Regions from separate parts of the Streptomyces sp. NPDC058464 genome, predicted to be linked through region 1. Evidence: riboswitches for the same ligand, from Rfam matches in the RefSeq annotation. Region 1 holds a riboswitch; the other holds the start of a gene.
What was found. A riboswitch is a leader RNA that binds a small molecule or an ion and turns the genes downstream of it on or off. The one in region 1 is predicted to bind cobalamin.
Positions count from the first base shown of each region.

Region 2: linked by a shared signal. The riboswitch ahead of ACFWPQ_RS16200 (CbtB-domain containing protein) and the one ahead of ACFWPQ_RS27750 (prenyltransferase/squalene oxidase repeat-containing protein) in region 1 are both predicted to bind cobalamin.

Region 1 covers NZ_JBHXMA010000022.1:156,273-163,354, forward strand. The annotation lists gene ACFWPQ_RS27730 (MBL fold metallo-hydrolase) at 29-1,129, shown strand; gene ACFWPQ_RS27735 (XRE family transcriptional regulator) at 1,201-1,782, opposite strand; gene ACFWPQ_RS27740 (hypothetical protein) at 2,039-3,073, shown strand; gene ACFWPQ_RS27745 (phosphotransferase family protein) at 3,205-3,855, opposite strand; cobalamin riboswitch at 3,910-4,041, shown strand; gene ACFWPQ_RS27750 (prenyltransferase/squalene oxidase repeat-containing protein) at 4,150-5,382, shown strand; gene ACFWPQ_RS27755 (SCO2322 family protein) at 5,379-5,996, shown strand; gene ACFWPQ_RS27760 (CbiQ family ECF transporter T component) at 5,989-7,082, shown strand, end outside.
Region 2 covers NZ_JBHXMA010000010.1:155,947-163,028, reverse strand. The annotation lists gene pgm (phosphoglucomutase (alpha-D-glucose-1,6-bisphosphate-dependent)) at 1-1,326, opposite strand, end outside; gene ACFWPQ_RS16210 (barstar family protein) at 1,447-1,833, opposite strand; gene ACFWPQ_RS16205 (CbtA family protein) at 1,992-2,747, opposite strand; gene ACFWPQ_RS16200 (CbtB-domain containing protein) at 2,774-2,995, opposite strand; cobalamin riboswitch at 3,032-3,173, opposite strand; gene ACFWPQ_RS16195 (enoyl-CoA hydratase/isomerase family protein) at 3,241-4,296, opposite strand; partial or broken gene ACFWPQ_RS16190 (acyl-CoA dehydrogenase family protein) at 4,293-4,400, opposite strand; gene ACFWPQ_RS16185 (MarR family winged helix-turn-helix transcriptional regulator) at 4,673-5,152, shown strand; gene ACFWPQ_RS16180 (amidohydrolase family protein) at 5,481-6,530, shown strand; gene ACFWPQ_RS16175 (EfeM/EfeO family lipoprotein) at 6,662-7,082, shown strand, end outside.

The DNA.
Region 1 (7,082 bases):
GGGACCGGGCGGGGGCGGAGGAAGGCTGATGGCGGACAGTCTGGGCGAGTCGGCGGAGGTGCGGCCGGGGGAGGCGCGATCGGGGGAGGCGCGATCGGGGGTGGCGGTGCGGGATCTCGGTGGGGGTGTGCGGTCGATTGCCGTACCCATTCCGGACAATCCGCTCGGCCACACGCTGGTGTACATGATGGACACCGACCGCGGGCCGGTGCTGGTCGACACCGGGTGGGACGACCCCGGGTCGTGGGACGTGCTGGTGGCGGGGCTGGAGGCCTGCGGTACGGGCGTCGGCGAGGTGCACGGGGTCGTCATCACGCATCACCATCCCGACCATCACGGGCTGTCGGGGCGGGTGCGCGAGGCGTCCGGGGCCTGGATCGCGATGCACGCGGCCGACGCGGCGATCGTGCGGCGGGCCCGGGAGACCCGGCCGGAGCGGTGGTTCACGTACATGGCGGCGAAGCTGACGGCCGCCGGGGCGCCGGACGAGCACGTGGCGCCCTTGCGCGGCGGACCCCGCCGCCGAAGCACCCCGCCCGGCCTCGCCCCCGCCCTCCCCGACCGCGAGATCCTCCCCGGCGAACTCCTCGACCTGCCCGGCCGCCGGCTGCGTGCCGTCTGGACGCCGGGGCACACCCCCGGCCACGTCTGCCTGCACCTGGAGGAGCAGCACCCCGCCCGGCTCCCGGGCCACGGGCGCCTGTTCTCCGGCGACCATCTGCTCCCCGAGATCACCCCGCACATCGGCCTCTACGAGGACCCCGACGACGCGACCGTCACCGACCCCCTCGGCGACTACCTCGACTCCCTGGAACGCGTCGGCCGGCTCGCCCCGGCCGAGGTGCTCCCGGCCCACCAGCACACCTTCACCGACGCACCGGGACGGGTACGGGAGCTGCTGGCCCACCACGAGGAGCGCCTCTCCGGCCTGCTCTCCCTCCTCCGACAGCCGCTCACCCCGTGGGAGTTGGCCGTCCGGATGGAGTGGAACCGGCCCTGGGACCAGATCCCCTACGGTTCCCGGAACATCGCCGTCTCGGAGGCCGAGGCCCACCTGCGGCGCCTGGTGAAGCTGGGGCGCGCGGAGGCGGTGGCGGGGAGCGAGCCGGTCACGTACGTGGCGGTGTAGGCGGTTCGCCGGTCGCCGCCGCAACCCGGACCGGGTTCGACGTCACCGCCGCAACCCGGGCCGCCCGAAGCTCAGTTGACGGCGCCCTCGGAGGTGATCAGCATCTCCGCCAGGTCGGCGAGCGTGGCCAGCTGGCGGGGGTTCATCTGCGGGGCACGGGCCGCCAGGCGGACCAGGCCGCTCTCGCGGAGCCGGGAGAGCGGGTCGGCCTGGGCCTCCAGGCCCTGGAGCACCGGCTGGAGCGCCTCGTACAGCGCCTCCGGCTCGTCGGCGGTGAAGAAACCGGCCGGCAGGCCGAAGAACCGCCGCAGCCGGTCGGTGTGTTCGAGGCTCGGCAGCCCGCTCTTGCGCCACTCGCTCAGCCACTGCCTGCTGGTGCCGGCGATCGCCGCCAGCTCGCCCAGCGAGTACCGCTTGCCGTCGGGACGGCGCCGGTTCTCGCGGATGAAGTCCAGCCGCTGCCGCACCCGTTCGGCGAGCCCCGCCTCGGGCGCGGCCCCGCCCTCGAGGAGTTCGGCGACCACCCCGACCGGGATCCCGGTGCGGTACGACAGGTCGGCCACGTCCAGCACCTCGGGCAGCCGTCCGGGGCGCCCGGTCAGCTCCCCGAGCCGTTGCAGTGCACCGGTCAGCGGGGCATGGGCGTCACTCACCAAGGTCCCCCTGGACACGCGTGGTTGGTCGGTCGGCCGAGCAGACGCGAGGCTATCGAATCACCGGTCCCGGCCACCAGACATGACAAGGACCACTGCGCAAGGGGGCAGCAATCGTTGACATGTGACGGACCGGCAGGAAAGGATCACAGCACCAGGCCACGGTCGAACCGACCCGCCCCGGGTGCCGCCTATGGGGGAGCGGCATCCGGGGCGACCAGCCGCCCCGCCTCCTCCCAGAAGGTGAGGCGAACCGATGCCGCAGCCCGTCCTGCTCCTCGGTGCCGGCCGCCGGCGCGCGTACGACGAGTTCGTGCTGACGCGTGTCGCCGCGGTCCGCCCGGTGCTGCTGGTGGACGCCGCACCGCCGGCCTGGGCACAGCAGTGCCTGGCCGGTCACCTCGCGGCGGACCCCGGCAAGGGCGGCGCGACGGCATCGGCGGTGGTGCGGTTCGCGGCCAGGCACCGGGTCCGCGGCGTGCTGACCCACACGGGCGAGTACGCGGTCGCCGCCGCCACGATCGCCGGGCAGTTGGGGCTGCCCGGCACCTCCCTCGCCGCGGCCGCCGCGTGCAGCGACCCGCCCGCGCTGCGCGCGCTGCTGGCCGGCCGCGCGGTCCCCGTCGACGACGACCCCGGCCCGCCCCGCGTCTCGGCCGAGACGGTCGTCCTCGACGGCGAGATCCGCATCGCCGCCATCACTCGTACGACCCTGGGCCCGGCGCCCGCCCGGCAGCCGCTCCGGCACACCGTGCACGCCCACGACGGCCTGCTGCACAACCGTTTCCTGCGGCTGGCCGTCGACCGCACCGTGCACGCCCTCGGCGTCGGCCGGGGCGTCCTGCACATCGGCCTCACCCTCACCGACCGCGGCCCCCGGGTCACCGACGTCGCCCCGCACCTCCCGGGCGACCTGATCCCGCTGCTCGTCAAGCGGGCCACCGGTGTCGACCTCGCCCAGGTCGCGGCCGCCCTCGCCACCGGCGATGTGCCCGACACCACGCCGACCCGGCAGCGGGCGGCCGCGATCCAGTTCGCCTACCCGGCCGCCACCGGCCGCCTCGACCACCTGGACCTCTCCCCCGACGCCGCCCACGAGCCCGGCGCCGACCGCATGCTCCTCACCGGGCACACCGGCGACCACGTCACCGCCGGGCCGCACGCCACCGCCGCCGACCGGCTGGCCCTCTGGGTGGCGGTGGGCGAGACCCCGGCCGACTGCGACGACGCACTGCGCCGGATGGCCCGCCACCTGTCCGCGGGCATCGCCCCGCTCGCGAACGCGGCGTGAGCGCTCCGCCGGACCTGCCGCGGCATGCCGTCGGTCGACTGCGGCGCCGTCGTGGCTGCTCGCGCAGTTCCTCCCCCGGCCTTCGGCCGGGGGTACCCCCAGCGTCCCTGAAGGAGCGCTGCCGGTCCGCCCTAGAACGCGATCGCCCGTATCAACTCGCCCGCCTCACCCAGCACTTCGACTTCCTCCCGGCTCATCGTCGGATTGGCCGCCCGCCGCCGCAGCGCCTCCGTCAGCCCTTCCTCGGTCAGTTCGGCCGGATCGGCGAGCAGGGCCGTCAGCAGCGTGCGCGCCAACGGGTAGGCACCGAGCGCCACTTGGGCGAGGATCACCGCGGACATGCCCCAGTCGAGCCCGGGCGGCCCGTCCTCGGCGTTGGTCCAGTCGATGACCCGAGGGCCGTCGGGGGTCAGTATCACGTTGTCCGGATGGAGGTCGAGATGGAGGACCCGGGCGCCGGGATCGGCCGGTTCCCGGCCGGGCACCGCGTGCAGCCGGCGCAGCAGCGAGGCGAGCAGCGCGCCGCCCTCCGCCGCGTCCGTCTCCCCCGCCAGCAGCGCCGCCAGCATGGTCGGCCCGGACAGCCGCTCCATCACCAGTTCGGTACGGGACCCGGACGGCCGCACCCGGGGCGCCGGGTACCCGTGCTCCCGTACGTACGTCATCACCGCGCCCTCGGCGGCGGCGTCCCCCCAGCCGTCCCGGTCCCGGCGCAGCACCCATGCCTCGTCGATCTCGTACACGTCGGCCGAACGCCCCGAGCCGAGCAGTCTCCCCGTCATGGCCCGACCATAGCGAAACGGTCCCCGCACAGCCCCCTCTCAGCTTCCGCCGGGCGGCCGGTAAGGTAGCCGGGTCGTCATCACCCGTACGGGGGGAAGCCGGTGCAATTCCGGCGCTGACCCGCAACCGTGAGCCACATCCCCTGTGGCAAGCCGGACCGCCGCGCCCGGGACGTTGATCGGCTCATGTGCGCCGGCGCCCGCCGTCGCACGGCACCGTCGAGGTTTACGGAGCCGAGCCGCCGGGGTGTCCCGTGCTGCCCGGCTCCCCGCAGGGAGAGGCACCCGCCGACCATGACCGTCCTCCGCCGCACCGCCGGGGTGCTGGCCGCCACCGCCGTCATCGGTACCGCCACGCCCGCGACGACCGCGCTGGCCGCCGGCACGGCCGCCGGCACCGCGTCCCCTTCGCCCTCCGCGTCGGCGGTCCTCCCGTCGGGGCTGTACGGCGGTTCGGACCCGAAGTACGACGGCGTCTGGCGCCAGTCCCTCGCCCTGCTGGCCCAGCGCGCGGTGGGGGTCACCCCGGCCGCGAAGGCGGTGGACTGGCTGGCCGGGCAGCAGTGCGCGAACGGCTCGTTCGCCGCGTTCCGCGCCGAGCCGACGGCGGCCTGTGACGCCAAGGTGACCGTGGACACGAACAGCACGGCGGCCGCGGTACAGGCGCTGAAGGCGGCCGGCGGCCACGACGCCGCCGCGGACAGGGCCGTGAACTGGCTGAAGTCGCAGCAGAACAAGGACGGCGGCTGGGGCTACGCCCCCGGCTCGGCCAGCGACACCAACTCCACCGGCGTGGTCATCGGCGCGCTCGCGGCGGCCGGCGCGAGCGCGGACAGGTCGCCGTACGCCCTCCTCGCCAAGTGGTCCCTCCCCTGCGCCGAGGACGGTGGCGGCGCTCTCGCCTACCAGCCGGACCAGCAGGGGAAACTGGCCGCCAACGCGGACGCGACCGCGGCCGGGGTGCTCGGAGCCCTCGGCAAGGGATTCGTGACGACGGCCGGGAAGGCGTCGGCGAAGGGCAGCCATGCCTGCGCGGACGCCGCCAAGGCCCTCACCCGGGACGAGGTGGCCCGCAACGGCGCCGCGTACCTGGCGGACGCCACCTCCGCCAAGGGCTACCTCGTCTCCGCGCTGCCCGGCGCCAAGCCCCAGCCGGACTACGGCAACACCGCCGACGCGGTCGTCGCCATGGCCGCGCAGGGCTGGACGAAGCCGGCGAAGAAGCCGTACGCGTGGCTGGAGGCGCACGCCGTGCCGTGGGCGGAGCAGAGCGGGCCCGCGGCCTACGCCGAGCTGGTCCTCGCCGCGCACGCGATGGGCGCGGACCCGCGCGACTTCGGCGGGACGAACCTGGTGACGGCGCTGAACGCGACGGGCCCGGCGCCGCAGGCGGCCACGGCCGCCGCGAAGCACACCGAGGAGAAGAAGCCGGGCAACAGCGTGTGGTGGATCGTCGGCACCGGTCTCGTCGGCGGTATCGGCATCGGCTTCCTGCTCAGCGGCCGCCGGAAGCAGCAGCAGCTGTGACCGCGGTCCGCCGGGCCGCGCTGCTGCTCCTGGCCGCGCTGACGCTGTGCGCGACGGCCGCCGGGCCGGCGGCGGCCACCGGTTACCGCTACTGGTCCTTCTGGGAGCGGGACGGCGCGCGCTGGGCGTACGCCACGCAGGGCCCCTCCACCGCGCGGCCCGCCGACGGTTCGGTCGAGGGTTTCCGCTTCGCGGTGAGCGAGGACTCGGCGGACGCGTCGCGACCGCGCGGCACGGCGGACTTCGGGAGGATCTGCGCCGGCACGCCTGCCGTGGAGGGCCGGAAGCGGGTGGCGCTGGTCGTCGACTTCGGCACGGCGGCGGACGCGTCCCCGGGAGAGCGGCCGCCTGCGCGGCGGACGGCCTGTGCGGTGGTGTCCGAGGACGCGACGACGGCGGAGGCGCTGGCGACGGTGGCGAAGCCGCTGCGGTACGACACGAACGCGTTGCTGTGCGCCATCGACGGGTATCCGTCGCGGGGGTGCGGGGAGAAGGTCGCGGCGGGGGGTACGTCGGACAGCGGGCCGTCGCTCGGCCTGGCGGCCGGCGTGGGGGTGGTCGTAGTGGTGGCTGCGGGTGCCCTCTGGCAGACACGGCGGCGGAAGAATGCGTGAGCGCCACAGTGCGGGCCGGTGGGGGCTGGTCGCGCAGTTCCCCGCGCCCCTTGCGGGGCACGTCCTGGCTGCGGGCAGTCGTGCCTCCCCCAGAGCCCTAAAAGCCTGGGGGGACCCCCAGGCGGCACGGGTGGGCGCTGGGGGTCCCCCCGGCCGAAGGCTGGGGGAGGCACCCCGCAAGCGCGGGCGAGCGAAACCCCCCGTCGCCCGGCTGCAGCGCCGCTCCCCCGTACACCCCGGCGCCTGGTGGCTCTGGTCGCTCTCTCTCGGGGTCGCCGCGTCCCGTACCACCAACCCCCTCCTCCTCGCCCTCCTCGTCGCGGTCACCGCCTACGTCGTGGCCGTCTGCCGGAGCCGGGTCGCCCCCTGGTCCCGCTCCTACGCCGCATTCGCCAGGCTCGCCCTCGCCGTCCTCCTCGTCCGCCTCGCCTTCACCGTCGTCCTCGGCTCCCCCGTCCCCGGCGCGCACACCCTCGTCACCCTTCCCGAAGTGCCTCTCCCGCACTGGGCCCAGGGCATCCGGCTCGGCGGCCGGGTCACCGCGGAGGCGCTCGTCTTCGCCCTGTACGACGGCCTCAGGATCGCCGCCCTCCTCGTCTGCGTCGGCGCCGCGAACGCGCTCGCCAACCCGGCCCGGCTGCTCAAGTCCCTGCCCGGTGCCCTGTACGAGCTGGGCGTGGCCGTGGTCGTCGCGCTCACCTTCGCGCCGCATCTGGTGGCCGACGTGCAGCGGCTGCGGGCCGCCCGGCGGCTGCGCGGCCGCCCCGACTCCGGCATCCGCGGCCTGCTCCAGGTCGGACTCCCGGTCCTGGAGAGCGCGTTGGAGCGTTCGGTCGCCCTCGCCGCCGCGATGGACGCGCGCGGGTACGGCCGCAGCGCCGACGTCCCGGACCGGGTCCGCCGTACGACGGCCGTGCTCACCCTCGGCGGCCTGCTCGGCATCTGCGCGGGAACGTACGGGCTGCTCACCGCTGAAGGCGGCGGCTACGGACCGACCTTGCTGCCGGCCGGGGTGGCCGCCGCGCTGGCGGGGCTGCGGCTCGGCGGCCGGCGTTCGCCGCGCACCCGGTACCGGCCCGACCCGTG
Region 2 (7,082 bases), on a different contig from region 1:
GCCGAAGCGGGCGGTGAGGCCGGCGTAGTGCTCGGACGGGGTCTTGTCCGTCACGGCCGTGATCTCGGAGGCGAGCAGGGCGAGCAGGATGCCGTCCTTGTCGGTGGTCCACACCGAGCCGTCCCGGCGCAGGAAGGAGGCACCGGCGGACTCCTCGCCGCCGAACCCGATCGCCCCGCTGACCAGTCCGTCCACGAACCACTTGAACCCGACGGGGACCTCGACCAGTTGGCGGCCGAGGTCGGCGGCGACCCGGTCGATCATCGAGGACGAGACGAGGGTCTTGCCGATGCCGGCGCGCGCCGCCCACTGCTCGCGGTGGCGGTAGAGGTAGGAGATGGCGACGGCCAGGTAGTGGTTGGGGTTCATCAGGCCGGCGTCGCGGGTGACGATGCCGTGCCGGTCGGCGTCGGCGTCGTTGCCGGTGGCGACGCGGAATTCGTCCCGCTTCTCGATGAGCGAGGCCATCGCGTACGGCGACGAGCAGTCCATGCGGATCTTGCCGTCCCAGTCCAGCGTCATGAACCGCCAGGTGGGGTCGGTGTACGGGTTGACCACGGTCAGGTCGAGCCCGTGCCGTTCGGCGATCCGGCCCCAGTAGGCGACGGAGGCGCCGCCGAGCGGGTCGGCGCCGATGCGCAGTCCGGAGGCCCGGACCGCGTCGAGGTCGAGGACGCTGGGCAGGTCGTCGACGTAGGTGCCCATGAAGTCGTACCGGCCGGTGGTCGGCGCGGCGAGCGCGCGCTCGTACGGGATCCGCTGTACGTCCTTCATCCCGCCCGCGATGATCTGGTTGGCGCGGTCCTGGATCCAGGAGGTGGCGTCGGAGGCGGCGGGGCCGCCGCTGGGCGGGTTGTACTTGAAGCCGCCGTCGGCGGGCGGGTTGTGCGAGGGGGTGACCACGACGCCGTCCGCGAGGCCGGTCGTACGGCCCCGGTTGTGGGTGAGGATGGCGTGCGAGACGGCGGGGGTGGGGGTGTAGCCGTCGGCGCTGTCGATCAGGACGGTCACGCCGTTGGCCGCGAAGACCTCCAGGGCGGTGACCTTGGCGGGCTCGGACAGGGCGTGGGTGTCGGCTCCGAGGAAGAGGGGGCCGTCGGTGCCCTGGCCGCCGCGGTACTCGCAGATGGCCTGGCTGGTGGCGGCGATGTGGTCCTCGTTGAAGGCGGTCGTCAGCGACGATCCGCGGTGGCCCGAGGTGCCGAACGCCACCCGCTGGCCCGGGTCGGACGGGTCGGGGTGCAGTGCGTAGTAGGCCGTGACCAGCCGGGCCACGTCGACGAGGTCCTCCGGAGCCGCCGGCCGGCCCGCTCGCTCATGCGGCATGAGTCCACTTCCTCCGCAGTCGTTGATCGATCGCTCGCCGCCCATCTTTCCTTGTCAGCGGCCGCGGGCGCGAGTGCGGCACCGGCCGCGCGCCGAAGACACGGCGGGTTCACGGCGGGTTCACAGCAGTCGTACCGTGTCCGGGGCCCGCTCCTCGAAGATCTCGACCAGCCAGTCGAAGACGGTGGCCCCGCGTCCGGCGCGGGCCTCGGCCAGCTCCGCCGCGACGTCGGCACGGTTGGTCGGGTGGCAGCGGGCGAGCCGGAGCTCCAGCTGGCGGGCGGTCTCCGCATGGCCCAGGTACGCGCGGGACGTCTCGTGGTCGCGCCACTCGAAGACGAAGTCGCCGTCGTCGGGTGTGCCGAAACCGCCCCTGAGGCAGTCGACGAACGCGTCGAGGTTGCGGCCGAAGTAGCCGCCGGGCCCGTTGACCGCCTCGCCGACCACCCGCCAGAAGTCCTCCAGGGTCCTGATCCCGCTGCCGTCCAGTACATAAGTCACCGTCACGGCCCGCAGGATACGGCGGTCCGCGGGCATTGATCGCGCACGGCAGCACTCGCACCGGTCCACGGACACCGGTCAACGGCTTCCGTACCGGAAACGCGGAAGGGCCCCCGGAACCGTCCGGAGGCCCTCTCGTGTCGTTCGGTGTGCCGCGCCGCGGGTCAGTGCGGAGCGGGCACCGTGCGGGCGGCGGCCGGCGCCTTCGCCGGCCTCGGGTTGAGGACACGGTCGGCCAACTCGCCGAACAGCAGGCCGAATCCGCCCCACAGCACCACCTGGATGGCGAGCGCCGAGAGCCGGAACCGCCACAGCAGGGTGGCCGGGAAGTCGCTCGGCACCTCGTTGACGACCGGCAGGAACTGGTACGCCAGCCCGATGAGGACGCCGAACGCGACCACCGCGAGGACGGTCGCCCACCAAGTGCCCAGCCGCGGCCGGAGCCGCTTGCCGAGGATGGTGGCGGCGATCGCGAGGAGCACGCTGAGCACCATCATCAGGAAGTACAGCGTGGTCCGCTTGCCGATGGTGTCCGGGTCGCCCACCGACGGCGGGTTGGCCGGGTACTTCAGGAACGGCACCACGTAGACGACCGCCAGTGCGCAGCCGGACAGCAGCAGTGCCGTCGCCCGCGGCGAGAAGCGGCCGACACGGCCGAGGGCGAAGGAGTAGGCCAGGGCGGCGATGCCGCCGAAGGCGACCCCGTAGACCAGGACACCGGTGGCCAGGCCGGCGGTGGACTGCAGGGAGCGGGAGACGACCGCCATCTCGTGCTCGTGCGAGTGGGCGTCCTCGTAGCCGATCGCCTTGTCGACGTTCGGCTCACCGAGCAGGTAGGCGACGACGAGGGCGAGCAGACCGGCGGCCAGGCCGGCGAGCATGCCTCGCACCAGGAGGTTACGGACCGTTGCGGAGTTCATGGGTGGTACGGCGACCCTCGCTCGCGTCAGTGGCAGGGGAAGCCGAGCAGGTGGCGGGCGTCGTGCACCCACTCGTGGACGTCCGTGCCGCTGAACACGGAGGTGGCGCCCTGTTCGGCGCCGACGAAGTAGAGCAGGACCAGCATCAGGATGCCGAAGAAGACCGCCCAGGGAGCTATCGCGGACAGCGGCAGCTTGGCGGGAACGGCGGGGGTGTTGGCTGTCGGCGGAGCGACGGTCTGCGCCATGGCAGGACCTCCTCTGGGAGTTCGCGTCCCATCTCGGTGGTGCACAGGACGACGGCCACGGGTCTGACTCACAAACAGCCCTGGAGCTCTTGCATACAGTGGCGCGACCGTGCCGGATTTCCACCGGCTTCCGTCTCGCCGTCGTCGATATCGGACAGACCGTACCGCGTGTCAGGGGCACGGCCAAGACCGCGTCACCAGGCGTGATCTTCATCTCGCGCCTGGTGGGCGGCTGGTGGGACGGTTCAGGCGGGTGGGGCGAGGCCCAGTTCGCGGTCGCCGAGCGGGGCGAAGAAACGGTCGACGTCCGCGTCGGTGACCTCGGCGAGGGTGCCCGGGGACCAGTGCGGGGCGCGGTCCTTGTCGACGACCTGGGCGCGGATGCCCTCCACCAGGTCGGGGCTCGCGAGGGTCGCGCAGGAGACGCGGTACTCCTGGTCCAGGACCCGTTCCAGGGAGCCCAGTTGCCGGGCCCTGCGCAGCGCCTGCAGCGTGACCTTCAGGGAGGTGGGCGACCTGGTGAGCAGGGTGTCCGCGGCCTCCTTCGCCGCCGGGTCGCCGTGCGCGAGCAGCCGCTGGACGATCTCCTCGACCGTGTCGGCCGGGTAGCAGGCGTCGATCCACGCCCGGTGCCCGGCCAACTCCCCGTCCGGCGCCTGCCGGACCTGCCGGGCGAGCGCCTCGGGCACGGGCAGGGTGGCGAGGTCGGCGACGAACGCCCGGAGCGAGCCGGAGGGCATGTAGTGGTCGGCGAGTCCGCACAGCATCGCGTCGGCGGCGCCGATCTGGGCGCCGGTCAGGGCGAGATGGGTGCCGAGTTCGCCGGGCGCGCGGCCGAGCAGGTAGGTGCCGCCGACGTCGGGCACGAAGCCGATCCCGGTCTCGGGCATGGCGATCCGGGACCGTTCGGTGGCGATCCGGACGCCGCCGTGGGCCGAGACACCGACCCCGCCGCCCATCACGATGCCGTCCATCACGGCGACGTACGGCTTCGGGTACCGGGCGATGCGGGCGTTGAGGTGGTACTCGTCCCGCCAGAAGGCGGCCGCGGCCGACCCGTCGCCGTCGCGGGCGTCGTCGTGGACGGCGCGGATGTCGCCGCCCGCGCACAGGCCGCGCTCCCCCGCGCCGGTGACGACGACGGTCTCGACGGCCGGGTCGTGCTCCCAGGCGGTGAGCGCCTCGTCGATGCGGCGCACCATCGCGTGCGTCAGCGCGTTGATGGCCTGCGGCCGGTTGAGCGTGATGTGCGCGGCCCGTCCGTCGACGTGCAGCAGGACGTGTTCCTCGGCGCCGGTCATCCGGACACCTCCGCCGGGCCGCGGGCCACGATGAGGCGCATGATCTCGTCGGTTCCTTCCGGGATCGGGTGGACACGTGGGTCACGGACGATCTTCTCCTGCCCGATCCGTCCACGGCACGCCGACCCTCGCACCCGCCGCCGCCAGGCACGACGTAACCGTCGGTAACATCTTCGGCGGTGCCGGACCCCGCGATCCGCCCGGTCCGCGGCCGTTCGCCCCTCGATAACTGCCCGTCCGTCCACGACGTGGATGAACAGGCAGTGACCGGCCGGGACTTGAAGGTCCTTCGCAAGGCAAGCCGGGCTGGTCAGACCCTTGAGCGATAACCTACCCATGGGTATGGACAGTTGAGCCGTCAAGCTAGCCTCTTCCCATGGAGACTCCCGAGCCTCGCTGGCTGACGGATGACGAGACGCAGTGCTGGCTCGTCCTTGCCGGGGTGCTGGTCCGGCTGCCGGCGGAGCTGGACGCGCAACTGCAGCGGGACGCGGGGATCAGTCACTTCGAGTACCAGGTGCTGTCGGGACTCTCCGAGGCACCCGGGCGCACCCTGCGGATGAGCGAGCTGGCGATGTTCGCCAACGGCTCGCTGTCCCGGCTCTCGCACGTCGCCAAGCGGCTCGAGGACCGGGGCTGGCTGCGCCGGGAGCCGGACCCGGACAACGTCCGCTTCACCGTGGCGACGCTGACGGACGCCGGCTGGGAGAAGGTCGTCGACTCGGCGCCCGGGCACGTGGCGACGGTACGGCGGATGGTCCTCGACCCGCTGACCCGGTCCCAGGTCCGGCAGTTGCACGAGATCGGCCGTCGCATCCTCGCGGCGACGGACGGCGCGGGCAGGCCGTTGAGCTAGGCGCTCCACCGGCTTCGCCGCGATGCGCCGTCGTTCGCCTGCGGCGCCGTCGTGGCTGGTCGCGCCCACGCGGCGGTAGCCGCACATGCCATACAGCCCCGCGCCCCTTCAGGGCGCTTGAGTGAGCCGCACGCGCCATACGCCCCCACGTCCCTCCGGGGCCCGTACGGGCGGCAGCGGGCTTCCCGTGGGCCCCTAGCCGATGCCCCCTCCTCCTCCCCACCCCCCGCGACACGCTACCGTAGTGTTTACTCCAATTGTATTCATCACTACAGTAAGCTGGCCGTCAGTCGGCGGCCAGTGCCGTCACGACGGGAAGAGCAGCCCCATGACCAGTGCCTCGCGCCGGATCGACGTCCACCAGCACCTGGTCCCGCCCTTCTACCGGGACGCCCTCGCCGAGCGCGGGATCACCGAGGCGGGCGGCCGGGCCCTGCCCGAGTGGAGTCCCGAGGCGGCGCTGGAGCTGATGGATCTGCTCGGCACCGAGACGGCGATCCTGTCGGTCTCCACCCCGGGCACCGGCTTCCTCGCCGACCCCGGCGAGGCCGCCGCCCTGGCCCGGCGGCTGAACGACTTCTCCGCCGCGCTCGCCGCCGCGCACCCGGGCCGCTTCGGCTGGTTCGCCACCCTGCCCCTGCCGGACGCCGCCGCTGCCGCCAAGGAGGCCGAGCGCGCCCTCGCCGAGTTCGGCGCCGACGGCGTCACCCTGCTCGCCAACACCGGCGGCGACTACCTCGGGGCCGCCGGCCAGGACGCCCTGTGGCGGGTCCTGGACGAGCACGGGGCCGTCGCGTTCGTCCACCCTGCCGAGCTGCCCGGGCCCGCCGTGGACGGGATCCCGCCGTTCGCCGCCGACTTCCTCCTCGACACCACCCGCGCCGCCTACCTCCTGGTCCGCAACGGTGTCGTGCGCCGGTACCCGCACATCCGGTTCGTCCTCAGCCACGCGGGCGGTTTCGTGCCGTACGCCTCCCACCGCATGGCCGTCGCCCTCGCGGCCGACACCGGACGCAGCCCCCTGGACATCCTGGAGGACCTGCGCGGCTTCTACTTCGACACGGCGCTGTCCTCCAGCCCGGCCGCCCTGCCCACACTGCTCGCCTTCGCCCGGCCCGGGCACGTCCTGTTCGGCAGCGACTGGCCGTTCGCGCCGGCCGCGGCGGGCCAGTACTTCGCCAACGGGCTGGACGGCGGGGTCGACCCCGGCACCCTCGCGGCCGTCGACCGCGGCAACGCCGAGGCGCTCTTCCCACGCCTGGCGACCGGCACCCCCGCCCCGGCTCCCGCCCGTCCGTTTCCCGCGCGGCTGCGGCAGTCCGTACGGCGCGCCGGTGCCCGCGCCTTCTTCAGGATGGTCCAGCCCGGTACCGACTGAGCGGCTTCCCTGGAGGTCCGGTGAACCGGCAGGGAACTCTTGGTCATGGGTTTCCCTGGACGGCCGTTCGAGAACAAAGGGCTGCCTAACATGAGGCGATCACGAACGGTACGAACCCCCGGGAGATCGGGATGGTGTTGTCCGGCCTCGGCTGGAGGTCGTTGCGTCCCTGGGCGGTCGTCGGTGTCGCCGTCGTATGCCTGGTGGCCGGAGTTCTGGCGCTCACGCACGGCTCACGCCCCGCACACGCCGACCCGGCCGCGCTGCCGCACACCACCGTGGAGGTGTCCGCCAGCCGCTGCGGCCGGGGGTGGAGCACCCCGGTGTCCGGCGTCCAGGTCTTCGACCTGCACAACCCGACCGACGGGGCCGCCGAGGTCCTCCTGGAGGACCCGAGGAGCCAGGCCGTGTACGGCGAGGTGGAGGACATCGGGCCCGGCACCACCCGGGAACTGACCGTCCGGCTCGGGAAGGGCGCCTACGCCTTCAAGTGCGTGCCCGACGACGCCGACGCCGTCACCGGGCCCACGGTCCGCATCGGCAGGGGCGGCA